Regions from separate parts of the Luteibacter sp. CQ10 genome, predicted to be linked through region 3. Evidence: predicted binding sites of a transcription regulator. Region 3 holds the regulator's gene; each other region holds the start of a gene.

The links. The regulator sigma-54, encoded in region 3, starts transcription at its own class of promoters, with help from an activator protein. The targets are predictions, from matches to a motif close to TGGCACGNGCNTTGC.
Region 1: fliD (flagellar filament capping protein FliD) is a predicted target of sigma-54. The motif match lies at 2,565-2,579, and genes of this name have one in related genera.
Region 2: fliE (flagellar hook-basal body complex protein FliE) is a predicted target of sigma-54. The motif match lies at 3,661-3,675, and genes of this name have one in related genera.

What each region holds. Positions count from the first base shown of each region.
Region 1 covers NZ_JAEUYM010000001.1:294,803-299,914, forward strand. Annotated here, with positions in the region: gene flgL (flagellar hook-associated protein FlgL) at 1-666, shown strand, start outside; gene JNG39_RS01450 (flagellin) at 1,082-2,527, shown strand; gene fliD (flagellar filament capping protein FliD) at 2,668-4,026, shown strand; gene fliS (flagellar export chaperone FliS) at 4,046-4,462, shown strand; gene JNG39_RS01465 (flagellar protein FliT) at 4,459-4,755, shown strand; gene JNG39_RS01470 (PilZ domain-containing protein) at 4,782-5,112, shown strand, end outside.
Region 2 covers NZ_JAEUYM010000001.1:300,660-305,771, reverse strand. Annotated here, with positions in the region: gene JNG39_RS01495 (flagellar assembly protein FliH) at 1-530, opposite strand, end outside; gene fliG (flagellar motor switch protein FliG) at 530-1,543, opposite strand; gene fliF (flagellar basal-body MS-ring/collar protein FliF) at 1,533-3,200, opposite strand; gene fliE (flagellar hook-basal body complex protein FliE) at 3,279-3,620, opposite strand; gene JNG39_RS01475 (sigma-54 dependent transcriptional regulator) at 3,790-5,112, opposite strand, start outside.
Region 3 covers NZ_JAEUYM010000001.1:5,283-10,394, forward strand. Annotated here, with positions in the region: gene raiA (ribosome-associated translation inhibitor RaiA) at 1-86, opposite strand, end outside; gene JNG39_RS00035 (RNA polymerase factor sigma-54) at 210-1,685, opposite strand; gene lptB (LPS export ABC transporter ATP-binding protein) at 1,788-2,507, opposite strand; gene lptA (lipopolysaccharide transport periplasmic protein LptA) at 2,512-3,069, opposite strand; gene lptC (LPS export ABC transporter periplasmic protein LptC) at 3,080-3,679, opposite strand; gene JNG39_RS00055 (KdsC family phosphatase) at 3,676-4,224, opposite strand; gene JNG39_RS00060 (KpsF/GutQ family sugar-phosphate isomerase) at 4,267-5,112, opposite strand, start outside.

The sequences.
Region 1 (5,112 bases), 290 kb from region 3:
GATAGCGTGTTCATGGCGATCAAGGGCGGCAACGGCACGTTCACGACATCGGCCGGCACGACGAACACGGGCACGGCGGTGGTGCAGACCACGTCGGTCACCGACGCGAGCCAGTGGGACGGCAGAACCTATGGGGTCACGTTCACCTCGCCGACGACGTACGAGATCCACGACCTGACGGATCCCACGGCGCCGGTGGTGTCCACCGGCACCTATACGGGCGACTCGGGCGCGATCCAGTTCAAGGGCGCGCAGCTCAATCTCACCGGCACGCCGGCGACGGGCGATACCTTCACGGTGGCGCCATCGTCCAACCAGGACGTGTTCTCCAGCGTGGGCAACATCATCACCGCGCTGGAGGCTGGCGGTGGCGGCGGTGCCGCGATGAACAACCAGCTCAACGCGCAGCTGATGAACCTCGACCAGGTGCAGGGCAACTTCCTCAATACGCGCACGCAGATCGGCGCGCGCATGAACGTGCTCGACCAGCAGACCGACATCGGTTCGGACGCGAGCCTGCAATACAAGAGCACGCTGTCGGACCTGACCGAGCTGGATTACGCCAGCGCCACGAGCAAGTTCGCGCAACAGCAGTCGGCCTTGGATGTCGCGCAGCAGGCTTACGTGAAGATGCAGAATCTTTCGTTGTTCAACTATCTCAAGTAAGAGCCGATGTGACGTGCAGACATGCACGGGTTCACGGCGCTAGGTTCCTGCGTGCGCAGGAACGACGTGAGGCGATTAGGAAGGGGGCAGTAAAGCTTGTAGTCCGTCGTTCCTGCGAACGCAGGAACCCAGCGCCGGACGTCCGAGGTTGCGATCAAGGTCTCCTACGCGCTTTTTGCCGCAATACCACCCAATGACCCGAAAAATCCCCTAAACCCGCAGGAGATCATGCCGATACACCCCAAGACAGCGGCTGGGCAGGGCATTCCTCCCACACCCGCGTCAAAAAAACCTCTCAAGTTTCTCCCCGGCGTGCCGTAAACCTCTCTGAGGCGGAAGGCTTCCCTAACGGAACCCCGCCGGACTACGCCGCACCTATCCGGCCATTCGGTTCCGCTTAAAAAGGATCAATCCGATGTCTCTGACCATCAACACCAACATCTCGTCGCTGACCGCCCAGAACAACCTGAGCAAGTCGCAGAACAAGCTGTCTTCCGCCATCGAGCGCCTGTCGTCGGGCAACCGCATCAACAGCGCGAAGGACGACGCCGCCGGCCTCGCCATCTCCACCCGCTTCACCACCCAGATCAACGGTCTGGACCAGGCCGTCCGCAACGCCAACGACGGTATCTCGCTGGCCCAGACGACCGAGTCGGCCCTGGACGAGGTCACCAACAACCTGCAGCGCATCCGCGAACTCGCCGTGCAGTCGACCAACGCGTCGAACTCGGCCAGCGACCGCGCGGCGCTCGACGCCGAAGTGCAGCAGCGCCTGTCGGAAGTGACCCGTATCGCCACGCAGACCAACTTCAACGGCATGAAGGTGCTCGACGGCTCGTCGAAGAACCTCAGCTTCCAGGTCGGCGCCAACGTGGGTGAAGTGATCTCCGTCGGCCTGAACCAGGGCGTGAAGGCCAACCAGATCGGCCAGCTCGCCAGCGGCTCGATCGGTGGTTTCACCCCGGCCGCCGCCGCCACTGCCGGCACGACGACCGGTTCGGCCCTGCCGGCCAGCTTCGACTTCTCCGGCGGCAATGACTTCGACCTGACGGTCAACGGCAAGGCGGTCACGCTCAACACGAATACGACCAACGCCGCCGGCTTCGTTACCGCGTTGAACACGGCGCTGACGGCCGCTGGTGCGGGCGCCACCGCGTCGCAGGACGCTAACGGCAACCTCGTCCTGACCTCCTCGGGCACGGGCAAGGCTGCCACGGCTCCCACGGTGACGGGTGCCGGCGCCGCCGACCTGGGCACGCTGACCTCGGTCAACGGCCTCGACAAGGGCGACATCGCCCCGGTCACCCTCGGCGACGTCACGCTGCAGGTCGGCGACAACGCTGCGTTCAGCCTGAAGGGTACCTACAAGAGCGCCCAGGACCTCGCCGACGCGATCAACGCCAAGTCGGGTGACGGTATCAACGCCTACGTCGGCCAGAACGGCCAGGTGCAGTACGCCTCGGCGTCCGACGTGACCGTGGGCGGCACCACCGCCGACCTGACGGCCGCCGGCCTCACCGCCGGCAAGGTGGCGGTCTCCACGACCCAGACCCTCGCCGACTCCAGCGTGAAGACGGTCGATGGTGCCAACCAGACCATCGCCAGCGTCGACGCGGCCCTGCAGTCGATCTCCGACGTCCGCTCGGACCTCGGCGCGATCCAGAACCGCTTCGAGTCGACCATCTCCAACCTGCAGAACATCTCGCAGAACCTGACCTCGTCGCGCTCGGCCATCACCGACGCCGACTTCGCCCAGGAAACCGCGAACATGTCCTCGGCTCAGATCCTGCAGCAGGCCGGCGTGTCGGTGCTCGCCACCGCCAACCAGTCGCAGCAGATCGTCACCAAGCTCCTCGGTTAATCGACGAGCGCTACCGCCCCGGGGGCAACCCCGGGGTTGGCAGGGTAATTGCTTAGTTGTCTGCGGCGGCTTTCGGCAACGAAGCCGCCGTCGGCAAATTGGCGCCCCGGGCAGTGAGGCGTCTTCCCAAGGAGCACCTCATGGCCACCAGTCCCGTCAACCTCGGTTCGAGCTCGATCGACGTTCCGACCATCGTCAAGAACCTCGTCGCCAACAAGCGCGCGGCTCCCGACAAGGCGATCTCGGACAAGCTCAGCCAGAACAGCACGCAGATCTCCGCGGTCGGCAATTTCACCTCGTCGGTCACCGCGTTGCAGAGCGCGATCAAGTCGCTGACCGACGGCACGGCGTTCAAGACCCAGAAGGTGTCCGTCGGCGACGACGACGTGCTCGGCGCCACCACCGACACCGATGCCCAGCCGGGCAGCTACGACATCAAGATCACGCAGCTGGCCTCGGCGCAGAAGACCACCTCGTCCGCCTTCACCGACAGCAAGGCCACGGTCGGCACCGGCACCCTCACGATTTCCGTCGGCGACAAGACCCTGTCGCTGGACATCGACAGCACCAACAACACGCTCGAAACCGTTCGCGACATGATCAACAAGTCGTCGAGCAACCCCGGCGTGAGCGCGGCCATCGTCACCGGCAAGGACGGCGCGCATCTCGTGCTCTCCTCGAGCAGCACCGGCGCATCGAACGCCTTCACGGTGACCAGCAGCGGCGGCGACGGCAAGCTCGCCGCGCTCGATTTCGACCCGGCCACCGACGTGCCCACCGTCGCCGGCCAGGATGCCGAATTCACCATCGACGGCCTCGCCGCGAGCAGCCCGACCAACGTCGCCACCAAAGCGATCGACGGCGTCACCCTCACGCTCACCAAGATCGGCGAGAGCAAGCTCGACATCACCAACGATACGTCGGCCGTCACCACGGCCATGCAGAGCCTGGTGTCGTCGTACAACAGCTTCATCGGCACCTATCAACAGCTGACGAAGTACGATCCGACGAACCAGCAGGTCGGCGCCCTGATCGGCGACGCCACCGTGTCGTCCATCAAGAGCCAGATCTCGACCTTGCTAGGCAAGCAGTTCACGGGCAATGCGCCCGGTCCGACGTCGTTGAGCAACCTCGGCGTATCGTTCCAGACCGACGGCACGCTCGCGCTGGACACGACCAAGCTCACCAAGGCGCTGACGGACAATCCGAAGGAAACGCAGGACCTGCTCAGCGGCACGGACGGCATCGCGCCCACGCTGGACAAGCTCATCACGAGCTGGACGTCGACCACCGGCATCCTCACCCAGCGCAAGAACAACCTGAACCAGACCACCAAGGACCTGAACGACCAGCAGGACGCGCTCGACAAGCAGATGGACGACTACACCGACCGGCTCACCAAGCAGTACACCGCGTTGGACGCGATGATGACCAAGCTCGCCGGCACCACCAGCTTCCTGTCGCAGCAGTTCGACCTGCTGGCCAACAGCAAGTCCTGATCCCGAGGATACCCATCCCATGTCTTACGGTTACTCCCGCGGCGTCGGCGCCTACCAGCAGGTCCATGCCCAGGGCGGCGTGGAAACGGCCGACCCGCATGGCCTCGTCACCCTCCTGCTCGACGGCGCCCTCGAGCGCACCCGCTTCGCGCGGGGCTGCATGCTCGGCGGCAACGTCGCGGGCAAGGGCGAGGCCATCTCCAAGGCCATCGAAATCGTGGGAGGCCTGCAAAGCGGGCTGAACCCCGCCATCGATACTCCCCTGGTGGGGCAACTCGACAGCCTCTACGACTACGTGAGCCGTCGCCTCCTGCATGCCAACCTGCGCAACGACGTCGACGCCCTCGACGAAGTCACCCGCCTGCTCGGCCAGATCCGCGAGAGCTGGGTCGCCATTCCGGTCGAGGCGCGCCAGGTGCCGGGAGCCGGTGCATGAACGACCTCGTCTGGTGCGACGTGGGCCGGGTGCTGGAACTGACCGAATCCATGCACGAGGCGGCCAGCGAATCGCGCTGGGATGACCTGATCGCCCTCGAGGCCGAGCGTGATCCCGTGCTGCACTCGGGCACGATGCGCCAGTCCCCCGAGACGCTCGAGACGCTGAAGTCGATCATGCTGCTCGACAAGCTGATCACCGACCTGGCGTCCGCCGCACGCGACGAAACCGCCCGGGAGTTGGGGCAGGCCCGCCGCGTGCGCCGCGCCGTGGCCGCGTATAGTTCGTTCTGAGCGAGCCGATGGCGGGGAAGGGCACCATGAGCGACGAAGGCTGGACGGCTTTTTCCGATCGCGTGGCATGGGAGGCTCGTTTCCATGCCGTGTGCGAGGCGCGCGAACGGCCCGACGCGGGCGAGTTGGCCCTCGTCAACGACCGCAATGCCAGCGTGCTGGTGGCCGTGTCGGCCCTGATGGAGCGGCGCAGCGAGACGACGGCCGAAGACGACGGCCCCCTCAGTCAGGAAATCACCCGGCTCGACGCCAAGCTCAACGTGCTGATGGAGATCGTCAACCGATTGCTCCTGCCGCAGGCCAGCCTGCCGCCACGCATCGCCTTGCGTTTCAACGCCATGGGCGCCGTGTTGCCCT
Region 2 (5,112 bases), 300 kb from region 3:
TCGAGCGCCGCGTCGTCGATCACCGTGCCTTCGTGATCGAGCGACGAGCGATGCTCGCGCACGATGGCGGCATCGGCGGGATGCAGGTGGATCTTCAGGTGGCGCGTGGCGGCGGGCAAGGCATCCACGGCCTGGCGCACCACCTCGACGATCTTCTCCGGGCGCGTGGCGATCTCGTAACCCAGCACCCGCTCGGCGATCACCGTCGCCAGCGCGGCGAGATCGGCCGCGACCTCGTGGTCCAGGTCGGCGAAGGGGCGCTGCATGGCCTCGATGAGCGCGTCGATGCGCGCGACCTGCGCGGTGAGTTCGCGCTTGGCCATGGCCCGGCCTTCGGCCAGTCCTGCGTTGAAACCCTCTTCACGGGCCTGGCGTTCGATCGCCTCGATCTCGGCCACGGTCGGACGCTGGGGGCCCTGGTCTTCCTGCTCGTCGTCGGCGGGCTGCGGCTCCGGGGCGCCCACCACGGGCAGCTCCCAGCGCTCGAAGCGTTCGACGCGTTCGCGGGAAAGGATGGACGTGAGGCTCATCAGACGAACTCGTCGCCGCCGCCGGCGAGATTGATCTGGCCGGCGTCAGCAAGACGGCGCGCGGTGGCAAGCACTTCCTTCTGCGCCGCGTCCACTTCGGACAGGCGGACCGGCCCCTTCACCTCGAGGTCGTCGCGCAGCATGTCGGCGGCACGCTTGGACATGTTGGCGAAGATCTTCTCGCGAATGGCCGCATCGGCGCCCTTGAGCGCGGTGATGAGGCGCGCCGACGGCACTTCGCGCAGCAGCGTCTGCATGCTGCGGTCGTCGATCTCGGCCAGGTCGTCGAACACGAACATGAGCTCTTCGATGCGCTCGCCCAGGGCCGAGTCGATGCCGCGGATCGTGCTCATCAGCTCGGCTTCCTTCGCGGTTTCCATGGCGTTGAGGATGTTCGCCGCGGCCTTGAGGCCGCCGACGGTGGCCGACTTCAGCTTGTTGGAATTGCCGGAGAACTGGCGCTCCATGATTTCGTCCAGCTCGTTGAGCGCATGCGGCTGCACGCCGTCGAGCGTCGCCACGCGCATCACCACGTCGCTGCGCGTGCGCGCCGGCAGATAGCCGATCACTTCGGCGGCCTGGTCGGGCTCGAGGTGTGCCAGCACCAGCGCGATGATCTGCGGATGCTCCTGGCCCACCATCTCGGCGATGGCGCGACTCTCCATCCACTTGAGCGATTCCAGGCCCTTGCTGCTGCGGCCCAGGAGGATGCGGTCGATAAGGCCGCCGGCCTTGTTCTCGCCCAGCGCGTTGACCAGGATGCGGCGGATGTACTCCTCCGTGCCGACGCCGATGGCGGTGTGCTGGCCGGCGTCTTCCTGCAACTGCGTGAGCACCAGTTCCACCTGCTCGCGCGAGACGCTTTTCAACGCCGCCATCGCCGTACCGACGGCCTGCACTTCACGCGCGCCGAGGTGCTTGAGGATCGAGGCCGCGTCGTCTTCGCCCAGGGTGAGCAGCAGCACGGCGGCTTTCTGCGCGCCGGTGAGGGCTTCTTTCATGTCAGTCGCCATCGGCGCCCACCCAGCTCTTCACGACTTGCGCGATCTGTTTCGGGTTTTCGGCGGCCATGCGCTTGGCGAGGCCCACCTTCTGTTCGTACGCGAGCAACTGCGGCGAGCCGATCTGCGGCTGCGCGGTGGCGGTGACGCGGTCGGGCGTCATGTCGTCGTCGTCCACCATCACCGACACCGTGGGCATCGGACCGGCCAGCGCGACGTTGTTCATCGCGATCGGCGCCGGTTTCAACAGGCCCTTGAGCATCGGACGCAACACGAAGAAGCCGACCACCAGGGCCACCATCACGCCCAGGCCCTGCTTGATGAGGTCGAGCATGCCGGGACGCTCCCAGAACGGCGTGCCCGTGGGCTCGACGTCGGCCACCGCGCCGCGGAACGGCTCGTTGATGACGCTGACGCTGTCGCCGCGCGAGGCGCTGAAGCCCACGGCGTTCTTGGTGAGGTCGGTGAGGCGGGTGAGTTCTTCCGGGGTGAAGGGCACGCTGCTCGGCTTGCCGTCCTTGCCGATCACCTGCTTGTTGTCGACTACCACGGCCACGGTGAGTCGCGCGACCTTGCCGGCCGGATCGGTCACGTGGCTGACGGTGCGATCCAGTTCGTAATTGCGCGTGGCGCTCTGCGAATTCTGCGTCGGCGTCTGCGCGGTCTGCTGCGTGGCGGCCTGCGCACCCGGCTTGGCCGCGTTGGCATTGCCCGGATTCGCGGCGGTGGCGTTGCCGCCGGTGTTCGGCGGCTGGTTGCTCAGCGCGCCGGGCACACCGCCCTGGTTGGCCGCGTCGGTGCGCGTTTCGCTGCTGGTCTGCTCGCTGCGCAGCGCGGGGTTGTCGTGGTTGAAGGTTTCGCTGGCCTTCTCGGTCTGCGAGAAGTCGAGATCGGCGAATACCTGCGCGCGCACCTTGCCCGCGCCCACCAGCGGCGTGAGGAGGTCTTCCACGCGCTGCGTATACGTGGCCTCGATGCGGTTGGAAAGACGCATGCGGCTGTCGCCGATGGCCATCGCGCTGTCCGGATCGCTCACGGTCAGCAGGTTGCCCGTCTGGTCGATGACGGATACCTGGCGCGTATCCAGGCCCGGCACGCTGGCGGCGATCAGGTGCACGATGGCGGCCACCTGGCCCTGGTCGAGCTGGCGGCCCGGATACAGCGTGACCACCACCGACGCGCTGGCCGGCTTGTTGTCGCGGATGAACGCCGACGGCTTGGGCATCGCCAGGTGCACGCGTGCCGCGCGCACCGACTGCAGGCCGGCGATCGTGGAGGAAAGATCGTTCTCCAGCATCGACTGGTAGCGCGCTCGCTCGGCCATGTCGCTCATGCCGAACGGCGAATCGGAAGCCGGGATGGTGTTGGCGGCGTTACCCTGCGGCAGGCCCTGTCCCGCCAGTTTCAGGCGCACGCCGGCCACGTCGGCGGCGGGCACGAAAATCGAGCTGCCGTCGGCGCTGAGCGTATAGGGCGTGTTGGCGCTCTGCAGGGCCTGGGTGACGGCGGCGGCGTCCTTTTGCTCGAGGCCGCCGTAGAGCAGGCCGTAGTTCGGCGCACGCGACCACATCACGGCGGCGATGCCGATGGCGACCGCGGCGGCGATGCCGGCCAGCATGAACAACTGTCGTGCCGCGGGCGTCTGCGCGAGGGACTTCAGCGAGTCCATGCGCGTTGCCGTGCCGCTTTCCGTGGTAGCTACGCCGTTATCGGCCATGGTTCGGGCTCAATCGATTCGTGGGGTCGATCAGATCGACATGTTCATGATGTCTTTGTACGCATCGACGAACTTGTTGCGTACTTCGGTCATGGCGCGAAAGCCGAGATCGGCTCGCTGGCCCTGGATCATCACCTGCGCGAGGTCGACCTGGGGGTCGCCGCGCTCGAACGCGCTGGAGAGTTTTTCCGCCTTGTCCTGCGCTTTCGCCACGCCGTCGATGGATTGCTTCAGCACGTCGCCGAAGCTGCCCTTGCCGACCGGCGTCGTTTCGTTGCCCAGGCCGCCGACGCCGCGGATCGCGGGCATCTCGGTCTGCGCGCTGATGCGGCGCATCTGGGACAGGAGGTTGTTGACGTCGATCGTGCTCATGACGGTTTTCCAACGCGGTATCGGACTTATGGCACTCGATGCACGAGGTGTGCCAACCGGGAAGGTCTTCGCGAATCCGTTCGCCGATACGATCGGCTCCCACCCCATCGGCGGAAGCGTGGCTACCGGAGGGGTGGGAGCGGACCGTGTCCGCGAATCCCGCGGAGCATCAACCCGCCTGCGCCGCCTCGGACAGACCGTACTTGCGCAGCTTCTCCACCAGCGTCGTACGCTGCACGCGCAGCAGCTTGGCCGCATGGGCCACCACGCCGTTGGCCGAGTCCAGCGCCTGGCGGATCAACCCGATCTCGATGCCGGCGAGGTGATCCTTCAGGTCGAGGCCGCCCTGCGGCAGCACCGAGGGATCGCCGTCGTTGGCGCCGAGGGCCGTGAAGCTTTCGGTCACTTCCGGCTCGGCTTCCATCATCGCGATGAGGGCGGCACCGGACACCTCTTCCAGCGGCGCGGCACCGCGGTATTTTTCCGGCAGGTCGGCGGCACGCACGTCACCGTGCGGCATGAGGATGGCCATGCGCTCGACGAGGTTCGACAGTTCACGCACGTTGCCCGGCCAGCCGTGGCGGCAAAGGGCGTTCATCGCGCCGGGCGAGAAGCGCACCGACGACAGGCCGCGCTGGACCAGGCGCTGGTTGAATTCACCGATGAGCGCCGGCAGGTCTTCCAGGCGCTGGCGCAGCGGCGGCATCTCCAGCGGAAACACCGACAGGCGGTAATAGAGGTCTTCGCGGAAGCCGCCACGCTCGATGGCTTCCTCGAGATTGCGATGGGTGGCCGCGATGATGCGCACGTCGCAGCGCTGCGGACGGTTGCCGCCCACGCGCTCGAAGACGCGCTCCTGCAGCACGCGCAGCAGCTTCACCTGCATCGGCAGGCTCATGTCGCCGATCTCGTCAAGGAACAGCGTGCCGCCCTCGGCCAGCTCGAATCGTCCCTTGCGGGTGCTGATGGCACCGGTGAAGGCGCCTTTCTCGTGGCCGAACAGTTCGCTTTCGAGCAGCTCCGCCGGGATCGCGCCGCAGTTGATCGCCACGAAGGGCTTGTCGCGGCGCGGCGAGCATTCGTGGATGGTGCGGGCGACCATTTCCTTGCCGCTGCCGGATTCGCCGAGCACCAGCACGCTGGAATCGAACGGAGCCACCTGGCGGATCAGGGCGTTGACCCGCTGCATCGGACCGGACTGGCCCACCATGCGCAGGCTCGCGGCCGGCGGCTGGATGCGCGACTGAAGGGCCCGCAGGGCCTCGGACAGGCGCTCGTAACGCAGCGGCACGTCCACCAGCTCGACGCTCTGGCTGCGCGAATCGTCGGAGAGCAGCGTCGCGGCCAGCGGCGAATCGGCGGCGACCAGCATGGGCAGGTCGCGCCCGCTGCGTCCGAGCAAGGCGACGTAGCTGTCGAGCTCCACCTCGTCTTCCGCGGTGCCGACGAAGATCCCCCGCCAACTCTCCGCCGCGTCCGCCGCCTGCAGGCC
Region 3 (5,112 bases):
CGTTCGAAGCGGCCGATTTGCTGTTCCACGCGCTCGCGCAGGGCGGGGGTGATCTGGATGTGCTGGCCGCTGACCTGGATTTGCATGACGCCTCCTTCTTGCTGAGGGTGCCGCCGTGGGGCGGCGAGAGCGGATGCGGCGGGGATGCCGCGTCCTTCAAAGCATTCCGATGAGACCTATGACCTCCGTGGGGGTTCCCGGGAGCCCGTTCAACCGGCGCGTACGCGCTCGCTCGAACTGGGGATGCGCAGTGCCTCTCGATACTTGGCCACCGTACGGCGGGCGACCTGAATACCGCGTCGATGAAGCTCCTCCGCGAGGGCCTGGTCGGACAGCGGCCGGCGCGCGTCCTCGGCGCCGATGAGCTTGCGCAGCATGGCCTGGATGGCCGTGGCCGACGCGCTGCCGCCGTCTTCCGTGGCGACGCCGCTGGAGAAGAAATGCTTGAGCTCGAACGTGCCGCGCGGCGTGTGCATGTACTTGCGCGTGGTCACGCGGGAGATCGTGGATTCGTGCATGCCCACCTCCTCGGCCACTTCGCGCAAGACCAGCGGGTGCATGGCTTCGGGGCCGTAATCGAGGAACGCGCTCTGCCGGCGGACGATGGCCTCGGCGACCTTGGTGAGCGTTTCCGCGCGCGATTGCAGGCTCTTCAGCAGCCAGCGGGCTTCCTGGAGCTGGCCTTTCATCCAGGTGGCATCGTCGCCGCGCGCACGGGCGATGAGGCTGCAATAGTGCTGGTTGAGGCCCAGGCGGGGCTGCGCGTCGGGATTGAGGCTCACCTTCCAGCGGCCGTTCTCGCGCCGGGCGTAGACGTCGGGCGCGACGTACTCCACGGGCGTGGCGTCGAGCGCGGCGCCCGGGCGAGGGTCGAGGGTGCGGATGAGCGCCGCGGCGGCGGCGACCTCGTCTTCGGCGGCCTTCAGCTTGCGCGCGATGCGGGCGATGTCGTTGCGCGCGAGCAATTCGAGTTCGTCGTTGACCACGCGCAAGGCCAGCGCCCGGTGCGGCGTATCGGGAGAGAACTGCGAAAGCTGGCAGGCGAGGCAATCGCGCAGGTCGAGACTGGCGATGCCGGTGGGATCGAAGCGCTGGACGCGCTGGCGTACGGACTCGATGGCTTCACCGCTCGCGCCCAGTTCGGCGGGCAGGGCCGAGGCCACGGCTTCGACGCCGTCGCGCAGGTAACCGTCTTCGTCGAGCGCATGGATGATCGCCATGGCGATGGCATGATCGCGCGGCGAGAACTGCGAGAGATTGAGCTGCCACTCCAGGTGCTGCTGGAGGCTTTCCGGCGCGGCGTTCTGGGGTTCGAGGCCATCGTCGTCGCCGCCGGCGCCGCGCGACGACGCTCCGCCGTAGTCGCCCGCCTCGCCCTGGAAGCGATCGTCGTCCCAGTCGGGGGTGAGATCTTCGGCCGGGGCGGTGGCGTTGTCTTCTTCTTTCGAGGCCTTGGCCGGCGTTTCGTTGCGCAGCGGGAATTCCGGCGCGTCGAAGGCTTCGGTCTCGGATTCCGCCTCGGACTCGGCATCTTCGGCGAACTCGAGCAGCGGATTGCCTTCCGCGATCTGGCGGAGTTCCGCTTCGAGCTCGAGCTGCGACAACTGGAGCAGGCGGATGGCCTGCTGGAGTTGCGGCGTCAGCGTCAGCTGCTGGTTGAGGCGAAACTGAAGTCCGGGTTTCATGCCGTTGTTGCTCGGGATACCGAATCCATCCTACCCCCTACCGGGCCGACCCTACCACCGTCCCACCCGGCTCAGGCCGGGCGACGGGGCAATTCCGTGACGTCAGATGCGGAATTCACGGCCCAGATACACCTCGCGCACCTTTTCGTCGGCGAGGATGTGCTGCGGCGTGCCCCGGGACAGCACCACGCCGTCGTTGAGGATGTAGGCCCGATCGCAGATGCCCAGCGTCTCGCGCACGTTGTGGTCGGTGATCAGCACGCCGATGCCGCGCTCCTTCAGGTGGCGGACGATGCGCTGGATCTCGCCGACGGAGATCGGATCGACGCCGGCGAAGGGCTCGTCCAGCAGCATGTAGCGCGGGCGTGCCGCCAGGGCGCGGGCGATTTCCACGCGGCGGCGCTCGCCGCCGGACAGGCTGATGCCTTTCTGCTCGGCGATGTGGGTGATCTTCAGCTCGTCGAGCAGGCTTTCCAGTTCGTCCTCGCGTTGCTTTTGCGTCATGCCTTCGCGCAGCTCGAGCACGGCGAGGATGTTGTCGGCGACGCTGAGGCGGCGGAACACCGAGGCCTCCTGCGGCAGGTAGCCGATGCCGAGCTTGGCGCGGGCATGCATGGGCAGGCCGGTGATGTCCTGCTGGTCGAGCTTGATCGAGCCGCCGTCGGCCTGGATCAGGCCCACCACCATGTAGAAGCAGGTGGTCTTGCCGGCGCCGTTCGGGCCGAGCAGGCCCACCACCTCACCTTCGCGGATGGAAAAGGCGAAATCGCGAACCACCTGGCGCGCGCGGAAGCGCTTCTGCAGGCCTTGGGCTGAAAGCATCGTGTCAGGGCTTCTTCGGTTGGGCGGCAGGCGCGGCCGGCGCGGCGGCGGGTTGCTGTTGTTTCGGCTGGAAGATCATGTGCACGGGGGCGGAGCCGTTGCTCTCGCCGGTCATCGTGCTGTTGGCCGTGTTGTAGGTGAGCTTGTCGCCGTTGCTCTGGTTGAGCTTCTTGCGGTCGGCCGGATCGACTTCCTTTTCGACGTGGGCATGCCCGGTGAGTACGGCGAAATCCTGGTCGGCCTTGTAGTCGATGGTGTCGGCGTTTCCGCGCATCCACAGGTTCTGTTCGTCCTGCTGCTGGATGTGGGCGTTTCCTTCGACGATGACGCGGGTGAGCTGGTTGTCGCCGTCGAGGTAACCGGTGGCCTTGTTGCCGGTGACTTTCATCGTGCCCTGGGTGAGCACCACGTTGCCGGTCCAGATGACCTTGCCGGGCTCCTTGCCGTTCGGCTGCTGCTGCGTGCCGTCGAAGGAGGTGGAGTCGACGTGGATCTGCTCGTTGCGATCGGACTGCTTGGCGATCGCGGGCACGCTCGCCAGGAGCCCCACGCCGAGCGCCACGAGGAGAGCCTTAGCGCTTGCGCGGCTGGTAGACGGTGTGGACTGCATCGAGGAGCTCCAGGTGCTTGGAATCGAGGTTGGCGCGCATGCCGACGCCATCCATTGTAGAGGTTCCCTGAACGATACGCGCCGCCTCGGCGGTTTCCAGGCGGTTTTCCTTCGGCCACGCGGTGACCTCGGAGGTATCGATGCTGGCGGGCGGGTTGGTCAGGAAGGCGACGCGGTCCATGTGCACCTTGCCCTGCAGCTTCAGCAGGCTGCCGTCCTTGTTCACCCAGCCGTATTGGGAGTGGCCCTTCCACGGCGGGCTGGTGGGGTCCTTGACGGAGGGCAGCACGAAATCGGGGGAGTTGATGTAAAGCGAATCGTCGCCTTCGCGCCGTTCCAGGTGTGGCGCGATCAGCACGAAGGCGAGCTTGCCGTCCTCGTTGAAGGAGTCGAGGTGGAAGTTGGTGAGCACGTAGCCGGAGCGCGGCGGGCCGACGAAATCCTGGACTTTCTTCTCGGGAGCGACCCAGTAATAGAGCAGCACGCTGACACCCAGGGCGGCGGCGAGGGCGCCGGCAACGCTCGTGGCGCTGCGGTCGCGGAACAGGTTGAACACGCTCACAGCCAGCGGTCCCGCTCGGCCTCGGCCTTGCCCTGGGCGGCGAGGATCGCGTCGGCCACCTCGCGCGCGGCACCGAAGCCGCCGGACAGGCGGGTGCGCCAGTGCGCGCGTTCGGCGACCCAGGGATGGGCATTGGCCACGGCCACGGCCAGGCCGCAGATGCCCATGGCGGGCAGGTCGGGCAGGTCGTCGCCGACGAAGGCGGCCTGCTCGGGCGTGAGGCGCAGGGCGTCGACGAGTTCGGTCAGGCAGGCGCGTTTGTCCTTCTGGCCCTGGTAGACGTGCTGGATGCCGAGTTCTTCGGCTCGCAGCGACACCGGGTGGCTGATGCGCGCGGTGATGATCGCGACCTTGACGCCGTTTTCCTGGAGGCGTTTCAGGCCGAGGCCGTCGTGCACGTGGAAGACCTTGGTCTCGCGACCGTCCTCGGCGTACCACAGGCGACCGTCGGTGAGGGTGCCGTCCACGTCGAACACCACCACGCGCACGCGGGCGGCGCGCTCGAGGACGTCGGCGGAGAGGTCGGAATAGTGCGTATAGGCCATGGGGACGGATCTGGGGGCGGAGGGCCGGGCGGGGAAGGCCGGTCAGACCACGCGGGCGCGCAGCAGGTCGTGGATGTTCAGGGCGCCCACCACGCGGTCGTCGCCGTCGGTGACCAGCAGGGCACTGATGCCGTGCTTCTCCATGAGCTGGGCGGCCTCGCCGGCCAGCTTGTCCGAGCCGATGGTCTTCGGGCCGCGGGTCATCAGGCTGGCCACGGTGGCGCCACGGAGGTCGATGCCGTCGTCGTCGAGCGCGCGGCGCAGGTCGCCGTCGGTGAACACGCCCAGGAGCCGGCCGTCGCCGTCGACCACGGCGGTCATGCCCAGGCGCTTGCGGGTCATTTCCACCAGCGCCTCGCTGAGCGAGGCCGTCAGCGGCACGCGGGGCACGTCGTCGCCGGCGTGCATCACGTCGGCAATGCGCAGCAGCAGGCGGCGGCCCAGGCTTCCGGCCGGATGCGAGCGGGCGAAGTCGTCGGGCGTGAAGCCGCGCGCGTCGAGCAGGGCCACGGCCAGGGCGTCGCCCATGACCAGCGCGGCCGTGGTGCTGGCCGTGGGCGCCAGCCCGTGGGGGCAGGCTTCGCAGGCCACGTTGGCGTCGAGGTTCACCTCGGCCTGCTTGGCCAGCGACGACTTCGGGTTGCCGGTGATCGAGATCAGCGCGATGCCCTGCCGTTTCACGGCGGGCAGGATGAACAGCAGTTCGTCGGTTTCGCCCGAGTAGGAGATGGCCAACAGGATGTCGTCGGGCTGGATCATGCCCAGGTCGCCATGGCTGGCCTCGCCCGGATGCACGAAGAACGACGGCGTGCCGGTGGAGGCGAGGGTCGCGGCGATCTTGCGGGCGATATGACCGGATTTGCCCATGCCGGACACCACCACGCGGCC